DNA from 3 places in the Vibrio sp. PNB23_22_6 genome. Region 2 is predicted to be linked to each of the others. Evidence: predicted binding sites of a transcription regulator. Region 2 holds the regulator's gene; each other region holds the start of a gene.

Region 1 (4,724 bases), on a different contig from region 2:
AAAAATCATTAGTCTTATCCCACTAAAATAGAGCGTATCGCTCGTGATAATTATCAATCAGCCGACCAAAAGTAGAAGTAAAATGAGAGATCAGGAATTTTGGCATAACAAGTGGGCCAGTAACCAAATTGGTTTCCACCTTGATGATGTGAACCCACTATTGCCTGCATTTTGGCAATATACGAACCCAAAGCGCGAAGACACCGTATTGGCTCCTTTATGTGGTAAGTCAGAAGACCTAATTTGGCTTGCTTCGAAACATAACGACGTTCAAGGTGTGGAGCTAAGCCAAATCGCAGTACGCGCATTTTTTGCGGAACATTTCTATACACCGACGGTAACCCCAGTGAATGGGATGCACGAACTGTATCAGTTTGATGAACTGTCTATTTACACTGGGGACTTCTTTACCGCACCTGTGTCTAAAGCCGACATCATTTACGACCGTGCCGCGCTCGTTGCCCTACCTCAGGAAATGCGAGAAGAATACGCAGGCCGAGTGAAGCAACTTTTAAAACCTGGCGGACGAATTTTGCTGGTGACATTGAACTACGTGCAAGAAGAAATGGCAGGTCCTCCTTTCAGTGTGCCAGCCGAAGAGATACAAACGCTGTTTAATGGATACAAGGTAGCTTGTTTAAATGTGGATCAAGCTGATGAGAATCATCCTAAAATCATCAAGAAAGGTTTAAGTCGTTTTTCTGAAGAAGTGTACTTAATCGAGAGCGAGTAGGGCGAAATAACCTTAAACAAAGAAGAAGCGCAGCAAATTTAGCTGCGCTTTTGTTTATCAACTTTATCAATAAGGTTAGTAAACGATATTTACTTTTGAAGCAGACTCTATCGCATCTTGAAGCGAGTCATCGATGGTCTTGCGTCGAGTTAACACCACGCCTAAGCGGCGTCTTCCATCGATTTCTGGCTTACCAAACAAACGCACTTGGGTTTGTGGCTGCGCCAATGCTTTTTCTAAGTTGTCGAAACGGATATTCGTCGATGTGCCTTGGCCAAGAATAACGGCCGATGCAGAGGGACCATATTGAATGATGCTGTTGACTGGCATGCCGGTAAATGCACGAACATGTAACGCAAACTCCGACATCTCTTGCGAAATCATTGTCACCATACCAGTGTCATGTGGACGAGGGGACACTTCGTTGAAGATCACTTTATCGCCTTTAACAAACAGTTCTACACCGAAGATGCCGTAACCACCAAGCGCGTTAACCACTTTTTCAGCGGTGTATTCTGCAGCTTTGATTGCGTTGTCAGACATGGCTTGAGGCTGCCATGATTCACGGTAGTCACCGTCTTCCTGGCGATGGCCAATCGGAGCACAGAAATGCACGCCATCAACCGCGCGTACGGTTAGAAGAGTGATTTCGTAGTCGAAGTCAATAAAGCCTTCTACAATCACACGGCCTGCGCCTGTACGACCACCTTCTTGCGCGTAATCCCAAGCGATTTGGACGTCTTCTTCCGTTTTGATAACGCTTTGACCTTTACCTGATGAGCTCATTACAGGCTTCACAACACAAGGAATGCCAACGTGTTCAACTGCCGCTTTGAAGTCTTCAAAGTTATCGGCAAATTGGTAAGGGGAGGTCGTCAAGCCAAGCTCTTCCGCCGCCAGACGACGAATGCCTTCGCGGTTCATGGTCAGTTTGGTTGCTTTTGCTGTAGGGACAACATTCAAGCCTTTCTCTTCGAGTTCGACCAATTTATCTGTTGCGATGGCTTCAATTTCTGGAACGACGTAAGCCGGTTGCTCCTTATTGATGATCTCTTCTAGTGCGTGTCCATCTAGCATATCGATAACGTAACTACGATGAGCGACTTGCATCGCTGGCGCATTTGCGTAACGGTCACAGGCGATGACTTCTAAGCCAAGTCGTTGGCATTCAATTGCCACTTCTTTACCAAGCTCGCCTGAGCCTAAAAGCAATACACGGGTAGCATGTGTGCTAGTTGCAGTACCGAACATAGTGTTCCCTTACAAAATAAAGTGATGAAACAGAAATTGCAGGGGATCATACTGAATTTTTACGGCCAAGCAAACGTTTGCGTGTGATTTTTTACAATAAAAAAAGCTCTACGGTTGTAGAGCTTTCCTGATGCACTCAATGTAATTACAGGTTTACGAAACTGACAGGAATATCAGGGTTAATCGCTTCTAGCGTTGATTGTGTACAAGCGAGGTGACTAATCTTACCTTGTGAGTTTTCTACTAATGCGGCGGCTTTAATATTCTCGAATTCTCCACCGGCCAGCAATATTTGGATAAGAGCCACTTGTAACGGTGGGAGGCTTGGGTTGAAGGCGGCATTCTCTGCGTATGAACCTTGGAACACGCGTCCATCGGTCATTTCTAGAGCTAAACCACTGAGATTGTTTGTGTATGGTGCGTGGCTCATGTTCATTGCATTAACGGCTTTTTGAATCAGTGCATCGTCTTCATCACAAGCGAACTGATGTTTCATCTCTGCCATTAAGCCAGACTCGACGCCTAGGTCTGCTGGACCAAATGCTTCTGGTAAATACTCATGCAGTGACTTTTCTTCACGTTCAGGTAGCTGAACTTTTAGTTCACTAGCGGTCGATAGTTCATTCATGAACTGGCGACAATGACCACAAGGACTGAAGTTAATGGTGATGTCTTTCACGCCACGTTCGCCCTTCATCCAAGCATGGCTGATTGCCGATTGCTCGGCATGAACGGTTTGACCTAGCTGAACACCAAAGAATTCCATGTTTGCGCCGAAGTACAAGCGACCGGAAAGACCACGAACGATTGCACCTACATAGAATTCAGAAATTGGAGCATAAGAGTATGCGGCGGCAAAAGGAAGCAGAGCAACACGAAGCTCTTTATCTGCTAGACCTGTAGCGGTAAGCAGCTGTTCAAATTGCTGCTCAGAAAGAGTGGCATCAAAATCGTCAGCTTGGACGATAGGAGCAAGATGTTTTGAAAGTGCTTCGGGAGCGCTTGCTAGCGCCTGTTCAATGCGACTTTTCATGTTGAATCCTTGTTATTGCATGGACAGTTATTCTATGCGAAATAGGGAAACAATCCGTGCTCCAGATCATGTTCGTGTGTGCAATAACCCATTTCATTTCATTGCTTGGGTGAGCTCACACATGTATTCGATTGCATTAAGTGATAATGTTACCTTTGCCTCATAAATAACTATATCAACGCTTTTTCATATTGCGAGTTTGATACGCGAGTAAAAAGGCTTGCCCTTCGTTGGCAAGCCTCGGAGGGTTATTGATACAACCAAACCGCGAGAGCAAAGAAGCTTGGTGCTAATATTGAAGTAATAATGCCGCACAGCACTAACGCTAAAGAAGAAAATGCTGCATCGCCAGGTTGTTTCTCCGCACATGTTGCCGTACCTAAAGCATGGGAAACGGTACCCATTGTTAACCCACGTGCGATGGGGTGCTTAATGCCGATGATGTTGAAGATAGGGTAAGCCAAAATAGCCCCAAACAAGCCAACAATCAGAACCAGAATTGCCGCGACTGCCGCTTCTCCGCCAAGGGAGCTGGAGATCTCCATTGCAATCGGTGTCGTAACGGACTTGCCTATCAGGCTTGCGATGAGACTGATGTCGGCTTTGAAAGCGACCGCGATAAGCGTTGCTGTAAGCATCGACATGACGCTGCCTAAAGTGCAAGCCAAGGCAATAATGCGCCAATTGGCTTTGATCTGTGGTAGCTGCTCATACAGAGGATAGGCAAGCGCAACGACTGCCGGTTGAAGTAAAAAGCTGAGCCATTGATTATCAGCATAGTAAGTTTCAAATGGCACTTTTAAGTAAGTTAACAGTGGAATCAGTACGGAAATACTGATCAAAAGCGGGTTTGCTATTGGGTTGTTCAGCTTAATCGAAATTTGGCGAGCGGAGAGAAACACAACAATCGTGACAATTAACCACATATCAGTTTTTCTCCTTGAGCAGGTAATTAAGGAACCATGCAAGGCTAACTAATACGATCAGTGATCCCCCGACGGCACTTGCCAAAACAGGTAGAGCGTTTGCAATGAGCATGTCGAAGTGCTGCATAAGACCCACACTGATTGGAACAAATAGTAAGATCATGTAGCGAATAAAGAGTGTCGCCCCTAGCTTAACCCATTCCACTTTTATGATACCCAAGACCATAGACAGAAACAGCACAAGCATGCCAATCACGCTGCCAGGAACTGAGATGGCTGTGTATTTTTGAATCGTGTTACCGATACCGAGTGCACCCATGATCAATGCGAGGGAAATAAAAACATGGACCAGTTGTAATAATCGTTCTTTTTTCATTTTGTTGGCATATAAAACAACAAGCACACCCGAAGGTGCGCTGGAATTAAGGAGAAAGTTATGAGGCTAAACTCTCTATATAGCGATACACAGATTTTAGTATCGCTATCTTTTTTTCATCACTTTCATGTTCGTGAACTAAGTTTTCTAAATTCAGCATGTACTCTTCAATTTGACTTTCAAACACCTCACGGCAATGTTGTGCCCAGCATCTTTGCTCTTGTTCATCTAGCGTGTTTGAGTAATGGCGTGCACGATAGCGGAATAACAGCGGCTTGATGCGTTTATCGTCAAACTCGATATTCAACGCGGCAAGGTTATTTGGATCGGTTTCGCGAATAATGTCCATGGCCGCGCGATCTGCAGGGGAGAAGAATCCATCGTACAACTGCGTATCCACGTCAT
Region 2 (4,724 bases):
CTAACGTTAAATATTGGCTGAAGCTCACCCCTAGAAAGATGACCGTCGCAAGTAGGAACAGACCTAAAATCAGTTTTTTATTCATTGTCGTTACTCCATTTCGCAGCTTAGATAATAAGACAGAATGGAAGAAGAAAAAATTTCAAAAAAAAACCGCAGTATCAAAACTGCGGTTTTTACTCAATGTCATGCTGAATCGCGCGTTATGAAAGCGCGAACATCAACTCTTCTCTACGAGACTGAGGCACAACGCTCCAATGCGTACCGTTGATTGCCCCTTCTAACGCCCACAGCAACTCAATACTTACCGTAGAGGTATGCGTATCTTGAATTGCTTTGTAAGCATTTAAGGCACCTTCATCTTCTAGCTCTTCGACGGAATCGATGCCTGCTTTCTTTAGCATGCGTTCAGTCGCTAAGCGTAGATTAGGAAGATCTTTCAAACGGTTTGGCTTAGTGCTCGCTTGTTGCTTTTTTTCTTGCTTAGCCGTCTCTAGAGATAGCTTAGCAACATCAATCAAGCGGTCAGTCGATTCCCACAAATCATCAGAAATAGCATAGTATTTCGTCACTACGGGGAATCCACGTTTCTTGTAGACGTACGGTTTTAATCCTTGAGTCTCGAAGTCAGATGAAGTTTTTTGGTCTCCTCGAATATGAAGTTGATTGTTCACAACGAGTGCAAACATCGTTTCATCAGCGAAAAGCCCGAAGCCACCAAACATTGAGCGCGACTTGATCGTACCAAGTGCCTCAAACAGCTTCATTGAGTCTTTGAGTATCGGTTTATCCATGGTGTGTTATCTCGGTGTAATTAATATTACGCCACCAAAAATCAGGTCCGAGAGATTAGCAAATGCATGCAGACACAATGTCATTAAAGGGTAAACTCACTTAATGCATATTTGCCATCGGTAACCCCGCTACCTTTCACTATATTTAGTGGTTAAGGCCGGAGGCTTTGCGTCCCATCCTTTCGAATGGTTTGCCCTGTGCGTGACAAGAGGAGAATACTTCGTATATTGCATTAACATCACGTTCCAAACACTAAAGTGTGATCTCTATTCAACTAATGGTGCCATCTTAATGTGTCTAATTTCATATTTTGAAATGTCTACTTGCCATACAAAAGCTTGATGTAGGAAATGGGCAACAAGTTAGTTAAAACAGCAATTTATCTTAGCTTTTGATTATATAAGTAATGTGAAATGCTTAAAAAATTTCATTTTACGAAATAAAAAAAGCACTCCGAAGAGCGCTTTATAAACTTGAGGGGGAGTTAGTTCAATTTCTTAACGGTGTTACGAACCACAATCTCAGGCTGCATTTCAAAAATGCGTTTTTCGTGTTCTTTGTCTTTGATTCGCTCTAGTAAAATCTCGAACGCATTCTTACCAACACGTCTTTTTGGTTGGTGAATAGTCGTTAGAGGAGGCGAGAAGAACTCCGCAAGCTCAATATTGTCATAGCCAATCACTGAGATATCATCAGGGATTTTTATGCCATTTTGTTGTAGACGGCTCATTAAGCCTAATGCCATGGTATCGTTAAAACAGAATACCGCAGTAGGGCGTTTATCCATTGCCGTAATGTTGTCTGCAGCAAGTACTGCCGTATCACACTCGAAGTTACCTTCGAGAATTAACTCTTCGTTTACTGGTAGCTTTGCTTCAGCCATTGCACGTCGAAAACCAGAAATACGCTCTTTACATGCTGCTTTATCAAAGTGACCGCTTAGGCATGCAATATCGGTGTGACCATTGTCAATCAGGAACTTCGTTGCTAGGTAACCACCTTCTTCAGAGTTGTCGATGATCTTATCCGCCTTTGAGCTTTCTGGGCCCCAGTCCATGACAACTTTTGGTATATCAGCATGGCGATCCAGCATTTCTTGTAGCTCTTCGGTTAAATCCGAGCACATCACTAAAATGCCATCAACACGCTTTTCTGCCAGCATTCGAATATAGTCACGTTGCTTCTCATAGATACCACCAGTATTACATAGGATCAGTGTGTATCCTTGGCGGTAACAGTAGCTTTCAACACCGTCAATAACTTCAGAGAAGAATAGGTTTGTTGATTGTGTTACCAACATGCCGATAGTACGGGTTGAGTTACACTTTAAGCTGCGGGCAACAGCACTTGGCGCGTAATTTAGTTCATCAACTGCTTTCATTACTTTTTCTTGGGTTGTTTCTGCAACAAAGCGCGTTTTATTAATTACGTGCGAAACTGTTGTGGTAGAAACGCCGGCTAAGCGAGCAACGTCTTTTATAGTGGCCATAAATGATGTCCTGTATCGAGCTACTTAATACCGTAGTGAATACAACCTTACGCTTAGTATCTGCGCAAACCGAGTGTTATGAGGAAAGTAGTACTCAATAGTTCAGGCAGTGGTTGTTCCGAAATCGGTATAATAAAGGTTTGTAGCAACATTCGTTGCTGAGAGTATTATTCCTTTTAGTTACAATAAGGAATGGATCAGCAATGATGTTAATAAAACACAAAAACCGCTATATTTCAGCGGTTTACATATAAATCATATTTAATCGTTTGCGTTCACATTTTAGACTGATGCGAGCACGCTGGCAATGTTTTCAGCTGTGGTTTTGTGTATTTCAAGTCACATTTTAACTGCGAAATGAAAAGGCTTTTCTACGCCAGACTAAAACTGAACGAACAAATAAGGAGCTCTGAACTCCCCAAAATAGACGGCAATTATTCACCAAGAAGGTAATTGCTGTCCAGTTTACAAAATGCAATTAATAGTTGTGCAACGCTAACATAGAAGCCAAATTCATCGAATTGTTTACACTTGGCAGCAAATGGCGGTAACCAAGTTAACAGCTGTTGCTGAATGAAATCGTTCTGTTTGGTGAATGCTTCTTCCATATGCTTTTCTTGCTCGAGTTCGTTAGAGCGGATGATCATGTTACCCAAAAAGTCTAACTCAACGGCTAAATGGTCTGCGGGCTCTTTGAGATTTACGTCCACTTGAACACCAAAATCGGCCATCAGTTTTTCCATTTCTTCTGCTGGCTTGTCGTTTAACAGTCCAGATTTACCAATATACATCGATGCGTATGGAAGGGCGCCATGTTTTTCTGTTTTAAGGAAAAGTTCACAAAAGTCTGCGGCAAGTTCTAATTGGGCATCTTCACGATCTTGTAAGCGGTTTAAAGCGTCCACAAGCGAGTCTACGGCTGGTTTAAGGGATTTATTTTCACCTAAACCAGCTAAAAAGCTTCGAATTTCAACACTATGATAAGTCTCTAGTTCTTTTTCGGTCAGTTCTTTGGCGAACAGGCTAGAAAACCACCAGTAAATTTCGGCACGTTTTTCATTAAAAGCTTTCACTTCTTGCATTTTTTGCTCCTGAATGATGCTCTTAAAACGGCATCTTGAAGTCACTTGAGAATATTTCCTTAAGTGTAAACAATTAAAATGAATAGCAGTAACTATAATTATGATGCCTTGTGGAAGAATATGCTCTTTTGTTAATGGCTACAAATAAGCTTGCTTTGAATCAATAAAATCGCAAAATCTTGCTTTTTTATGTATCTATGACTAGAAATGTTACTAGTTATGAATAGAATACGTCTTGGAATATAAAGAAGACAGAAAGTGGTGTAAATGAGCTATCACGTATTGGTCGTAGAAGATGATGTTGTAACTCGCAGTAAGCTTGCGGGCTATTTCCAAAATGAAGGTTACAAAGTCAGTGAAGCAGAAAGTGGCGCAGAAATGCGCGAGGTGCTTCAAGATGGTGACGTTGATCTTATCATGTTGGATATTAACTTGCCCGGTGAAGATGGTCTTATGCTTACGCGTGAATTACGCAGCCAGTCAGACATCGGCATCATATTAGTGACAGGACGCACGGATAGCATTGACAAAATCGTTGGCCTAGAAATGGGCGCAGACGATTATGTGACAAAGCCTTTTGAACTAAGGGAATTATTGGTTCGAGTTAAGAACTTATTGTGGCGCATCTCTGCTGCTCGCAATGGCTCTCAAAAAGCAGAAAAAGAAAGCAATGAAGAACACATTGTACGTTTTGGCGAGTGGACATTTGACATCCAGCGTCGTGCGCTAAGTCGCAACGGTGAGCCAGTGAAACTGACCAAAGCTGAATATGAGCTTTTGGTTGCCTTGTCTTCATATCCAAATCAGGTATTAAGCCGAGAACGTATTTTGAATATGATCAGCCACCGAGTGGATGCGCCAAATGATCGTACTATCGATGTATTAATTCGACGTATGCGCGCTAAGATGGAGTTTGATCCGAAGAACCCACAAATTTTTGTGACCGTCCATGGTGAAGGCTACATGTTTGCAGGTGACTAAGCTAAGTCGTAAAGAAAAAGGAGAGCATGGGCTCTCCTTTTTTCTATCTTGTGATTCTTACTTACTCGATTTATTGGCTTGCAACCATTGGGGTTTGCCCAACTGTGTCACGCAGTTTTTGCCATAAACCACCAAGGTATTCATGCCAATAAATTTCAGTTTGTTCCAAGTATTGTGCTTTTGGTGAGTATTTATGCCAAGGTTGATGAATTTCATCGATAGCAAGATAGTTCGTAGCGGCTGGGGTTGGCTTGATTCCTGCCGCATTGAACTCATACAGAGCCCGTTTCATGTGGCTAGCAGAGGTCACTAAAACCACTTCTTTCTGTTTCACAAACGCAGCCGCTTGTCGCGCTTCTTCCCAGGTGTCTTTTGCG
Region 3 (4,724 bases), on a different contig from region 2:
TGTGAAGCTTGCGGCTTCACCTTATTGGTAGAAAAGAAGCTCGCCAGCGGTGTGAAGTTGCAATGCGCGAGCCGTAAATGTCAGCACACCCCATCACAGTAAGGTTAAGTACAAATTAAAAAGGGTCGCACATGACGACCCTTTTACTATTTATTCAGATGGATTTTACACTTGCCACTGCTTTGCAAACTCATGCACGGCAGGGAAGGTTTGCTCATCAAGAACGTCTGCCAATGCACACAGCTTACGGTTGAGCTCACCGGTGTAATCACCGCAAACGTTGATGTGGCCCATCTTACGACCGACACGCTTCTCTTTGCCGTACCAATGAATATGGCAACCATCTATCGCAAATAATGCTTCTGGCAAGGTATCTTCACCTAGGATGTTAATCATCGAGGTTTCACGAACCAACTTAGTACTGCCTAAAGGGATGCCGCACACTGCGCGTAAGTGGTTTTCAAACTGACAGGTTTCAGCGCCTTGTTGGGTCCAGTGACCAGAGTTGTGCACGCGCGGCGCGATCTCATTGACGAGCAAAGTGCCATCAACATCGAAGAACTCCAAGGCTAATACACCAACATAGTTAAGGCTGTTGGCGACTGCCGTGAACATTTGCTTCGCTTGTTCTTGCAGTTCAGGCGCATCAATCGCAGTCGATAGGCTCAGCACACCATTGGTGTGGACGTTTTCTGCAAGTGGGTAAACTTCAACACTGCCATCTTTGCTGCGTGCACCGATTAATGAGACTTCACGGTTAAAAGGGACAAACTCTTCAGCGACAATAGCCTGAGTAGGCGTTGTTGCGATGCACTCGGCCATTTCTGCCCAAATTGCGTCGACTTGAGAGGCTTCTTTTAAGCGCCACTGGCCTTTACCATCGTAACCACCTAGCGCACTTTTCAGTACCATAGGCATGCCAACGTGTTCAATTGCGCGGTCGAAGTCTTCGCGAGTTTCTATCACATAGTACTTCGCGTTACGCACGCCAGCGTCATCAAGCAATGCCTTTTCAATACGACGATCACCACCCGCCTTGATCGCTTGTGTACTTGGAAGGAACTTACCACTCGCTTCGCACATATCGAGCACATCATGTGGAATGTGCTCGAACTCAGCGGTGATCACGTCCACTTGCTTAATCGCGTTCTCTAGACCATGGCCTAGCACATGTTGAGTCAGAGGATGAACAATATTGCCGCTACCCACATCGTAAGCTGAGATTTGGATATTCAGTGGCGCACCAGCCAGAGACATCATACGCGCCAACTGACCCGCACCAAGAACCAGTACATGCATCTGATTAATCCTCTGCAGGGTTTGGATTCGCCAATACGGTTTCCGTCTGTTCGTTACGGAACGCCTCGACTTTTGCCATGATTGCTTCATCATGTGTACCAAGGATTTGAGCGGCTAAAATGCCAGCATTTGCTGCGCCTGCTTCACCGATAGCCAGTGTGCCGACTGCAATACCTTTTGGCATTTGCACAATAGAAAGCAATGAGTCCATGCCTTTCAGTGCACGAGACTGCACCGGAACGCCAAGTACCGGAACGCTGGTAAATGCGGCAGCCATGCCTGGTAGGTGAGCAGCACCACCGGCACCGGCGATGATGACCTTAATACCGCGCTCTTTGGCGCAGCTTGCGTATTCAGCCAATAGTTGAGGAGTACGGTGAGCTGATACCACCTTCGTTTCGTAAGACACGCCAAATTGATCCAACATCTCCGCTGCTAGTTTCATGGTTGGCCAATCTGATTTAGAACCCATGATGATACCGACTTTCATCTCAAACTCCTTCAAGCTGCAAAATTAGGTGAGCTGATTTATTTGTGCGCATTATACGGGGATTTTTACCCCAAGCAAACGTTTGCGTGCATTTGTGACTGCTCCTGATACATTTTATAAACAAATTGCTTTAGTCTCTGAGAATGAATATTTGTACACTTAGTGCAAACACAACAGACAAGACTATCAGGAAGTAATCGGTGGAGAACTTTGAACAGGTGCTCGAAGCACTACAAAAAGGTGAAGTGATTGCCTATCCAACAGAAGGCGTATTTGGTGTTGGCTGTGATCCAGATAGCCCAGAGGCGATTCAGAAATTGTTAGAGCTAAAGCAGCGTCCGGTAGAAAAAGGTTTGATCCTTATTGCGGCGAGTTATGAGCAGCTTCTGCCTTACATTGATGAATCGCAACTGACTCAAGAACAGTTAGATAAAGTACACGCAACGTGGCCGGGTCCATACACTTGGATCATGCCAGCGAGTGATAAAGTTTCAAGTTGGGTCTCGGGTCAATTTGATTCGATTGCTGTACGTGTGACCGATCATCCTTTAGTTCAAAAGATGTGTAATGCATTTGGAAAGCCGTTAACCTCTACTAGCGCGAATCTTACCGGTTTTCCTCCCTGCATGACGACGCAAGAAGTTGAAGAGCAATTGGGTGACCGATTGGTGGCTATCTTACGTGGTGAGACCTGCGGTCGTGATAAACCAAGTGAAATTCGTGATGCTAAAACCTCGCAAATATTAAGACAGGGCTAACCCTGCTAGTCAGCAATCAATAGGTAATACACGTATGTCAGCAATCGATAAGCACGCGGTAAAGCAGTTCCTGATGTCGCTTCAGGATTCCATTTGTCAGCAATTAGAACAAGAAGATGGAAAGGCCGTCTTTGTCGAAGATGCATGGCAACGTGAAAAAGGAGAGCGCCTTGGTGGCGGTGGTCGCACCCGCGTATTACGTGATGGTGACATCTTTGAACAGGGGGGAGTGAACTTCTCTCATGTGGAAGGTAAGAAAATGCCTGCATCTGCGACGGCGCATCGTCCAGAGTTAGCTGGTCGCCGTTTTGAGGCGATGGGCGTTTCTCTGGTTATTCACCCTAAAAACCCCTATGTGCCAACGTCTCACGCCAACGTCCGCTTCTTTATTGCCGAGAAAGATGGTGAAGACCCTATCTGGTGGTTTGGTGGTGGCTTTGACCTAACTCCTTTCTACCCATTTGAAGAAGATTGCCAATCATGGCACGACACCGCAAAGCAGCTTTGCGCGCCATTTGGTGACGACGTTTACGCAGAACATAAAGCGTGGTGTGACAAATACTTCTTCCTACCTCATCGCAATGAAACTCGTGGTATTGGCGGTTTGTTCTTTGATGATCTAAACCAATGGGAGTTCGACAGGTGTTTTGACTACATCAAAGCGGTGGGTGAGGGTTATTGCCAAGCTTACCTACCTATTGTCTCTCGTCGTAAAAATATCGAATACGGCGAGCGCGAGCGCGAGTTTCAACTTTACCGTCGTGGCCGCTACGTTGAGTTCAACCTAGTGTATGACCGTGGTACGCTATTTGGTCTTCAAAGTGGTGGTCGTACAGAGTCGATTCTTATGTCAATGCCGCCGCTTGCGCGATGGGAATACAGCTACGAGCCACAAGCTGGTTCTCCAGAAGCCGAGCTTTACGAGCGATACCTAACGCCACGAGAGTGGTAAGCGTTGAATCTCCTTTTCTATATAGATAGATAGTGATAGGGTCATCTGTAATCAGGTGGCCCTGTTTTTCTCTATATAGCTAAGGAATAAAGGTAAGGAAATGACTCCGCAAATTGATCGTTATGCTGTGTTTGGTAATCCGATTGGACACAGCAAGTCGCCATTCATTCACACCTTGTTTGCTCGTCAAACCAATCAGTCTTTGGTGTACACTGCAGAAACCGCTCCTGTTGATGGCTTTGTTGAAGCGGCGAAAGCTTTTTTCGCTGACGGCGGGAAAGGGTGTAATGTGACATTACCTTTTAAAGAAGACGCTTGTCAATTTGCTAGCCGTCTTACCGAGCGAGCAGAGTTAGCTGGTGCGGTAAATACGCTTAAGAAGCTCGATGACGGTGAAATCATAGGTGATAACACCGATGGTGCGGGTTTAGTGCAAGACTTACTCCAGCATCAGGTGGTATTAGAAGGGGTTCGCATCTTAGTCATTGGTGCTGGTGGTGCGGCGCGAGGAGTGATTAAACCACTTCTTGATCAGAAGCCTGCTTCTTTAACTATAACCAACCGTACCTTTAGTAAAGCACAAGAGCTTGCAGAGCTATTTGTCTCACACGGTACTATTGTAGCCAAAGAGATGGCTACGATAGAAGAGGGATACGATGTGATTATTAACTCCACTTCTGCTTCCTTAAGCGGCGAGTTGCCCGCTATCTCTTCTGCTATCTTTTCCAGTAACAGTACTAGCTACGACATGATGTATGGCAGGGGCTTGACTAGTTTTAATCTATGGGCGAAAGAGCACGGTGCGGCCCATGCTTACGATGGTCTTGGAATGTTGGTTGGACAGGCGGCTGAAAGTTTTATGTTATGGCGTGGTTTACGTCCCGGCGCAAAACAAATTCTCAGAGAATTAAGAAAGAACCTTGAAGGTTAGTAAACAATGAATCAATCCATCTTATTCCCAGACATGCAGTTGTGGGACGAAGCATCACAATCAGTTAATTTTGCAGCGCAGCAAGCGGGTGCGCTGATTGAGTGCTACATAACAAAGCCAAAACTAGAAAAGTTAACGGGTTCTGTTATTAAAACCGAGCAAGCTGCAATTGAAGCGTTTGTCGATTATCGATTTGATATAGAAGAAATGGCAGAAGAGCTAATAAAAGATGAAGCCTTCGATGAAGAAGGCCATATCGTCATCGACTAGTTAACTCGTTGATGATGTCTTCGA

What was found. Region 2 encodes PurR, which represses purine synthesis genes. Its sites were predicted from a motif close to TNANGNAAACGTTTNCNTNA; they were not measured.
Region 1: a site for PurR is predicted at 2,050-2,069, ahead of purT (formate-dependent phosphoribosylglycinamide formyltransferase). Genes of this name have one in related genera too.
Region 3: a site for PurR is predicted at 1,860-1,879, ahead of purE (5-(carboxyamino)imidazole ribonucleotide mutase). Genes of this name have one in related genera too.

What each region holds. Positions count from the first base shown of each region.
Region 1 is NZ_JBNFXP010000004.1:24,393-29,116, forward strand. Features, by position in the region: gene ACVA54_RS04580 (thiopurine S-methyltransferase) at 83-733, shown strand; gene purT (formate-dependent phosphoribosylglycinamide formyltransferase) at 809-1,984, opposite strand; gene cdd (cytidine deaminase) at 2,130-3,017, opposite strand; gene ACVA54_RS04595 (LrgB family protein) at 3,266-3,943, opposite strand; gene ACVA54_RS04600 (CidA/LrgA family protein) at 3,945-4,319, opposite strand; gene sbcB (exodeoxyribonuclease I) at 4,378-4,724, opposite strand, start outside.
Region 2 is NZ_JBNFXP010000003.1:254,943-259,666, forward strand. Features, by position in the region: gene ACVA54_RS04290 (TVP38/TMEM64 family protein) at 1-85, opposite strand, end outside; gene ACVA54_RS04295 (TfoX/Sxy family DNA transformation protein) at 204-794, opposite strand; cyclic di-GMP riboswitch class I at 911-1,000, opposite strand; gene purR (HTH-type transcriptional repressor PurR) at 1,280-2,284, opposite strand; gene torD (molecular chaperone TorD) at 2,719-3,366, opposite strand; gene torR (two-component system response regulator TorR) at 3,634-4,347, shown strand; gene elyC (envelope biogenesis factor ElyC) at 4,418-4,724, opposite strand, start outside.
Region 3 is NZ_JBNFXP010000018.1:84,632-89,355, forward strand. Features, by position in the region: gene ACVA54_RS14460 (DNA topoisomerase family protein) at 1-102, shown strand, start outside; gene ACVA54_RS14465 (5-(carboxyamino)imidazole ribonucleotide synthase) at 166-1,299, opposite strand; gene purE (5-(carboxyamino)imidazole ribonucleotide mutase) at 1,304-1,789, opposite strand; gene ACVA54_RS14475 (L-threonylcarbamoyladenylate synthase) at 1,990-2,547, shown strand; gene hemF (oxygen-dependent coproporphyrinogen oxidase) at 2,582-3,499, shown strand; gene aroE (shikimate dehydrogenase) at 3,600-4,430, shown strand; gene ACVA54_RS14490 (DUF1488 domain-containing protein) at 4,437-4,700, shown strand; gene ACVA54_RS14495 (gamma carbonic anhydrase family protein) at 4,690-4,724, opposite strand, start outside.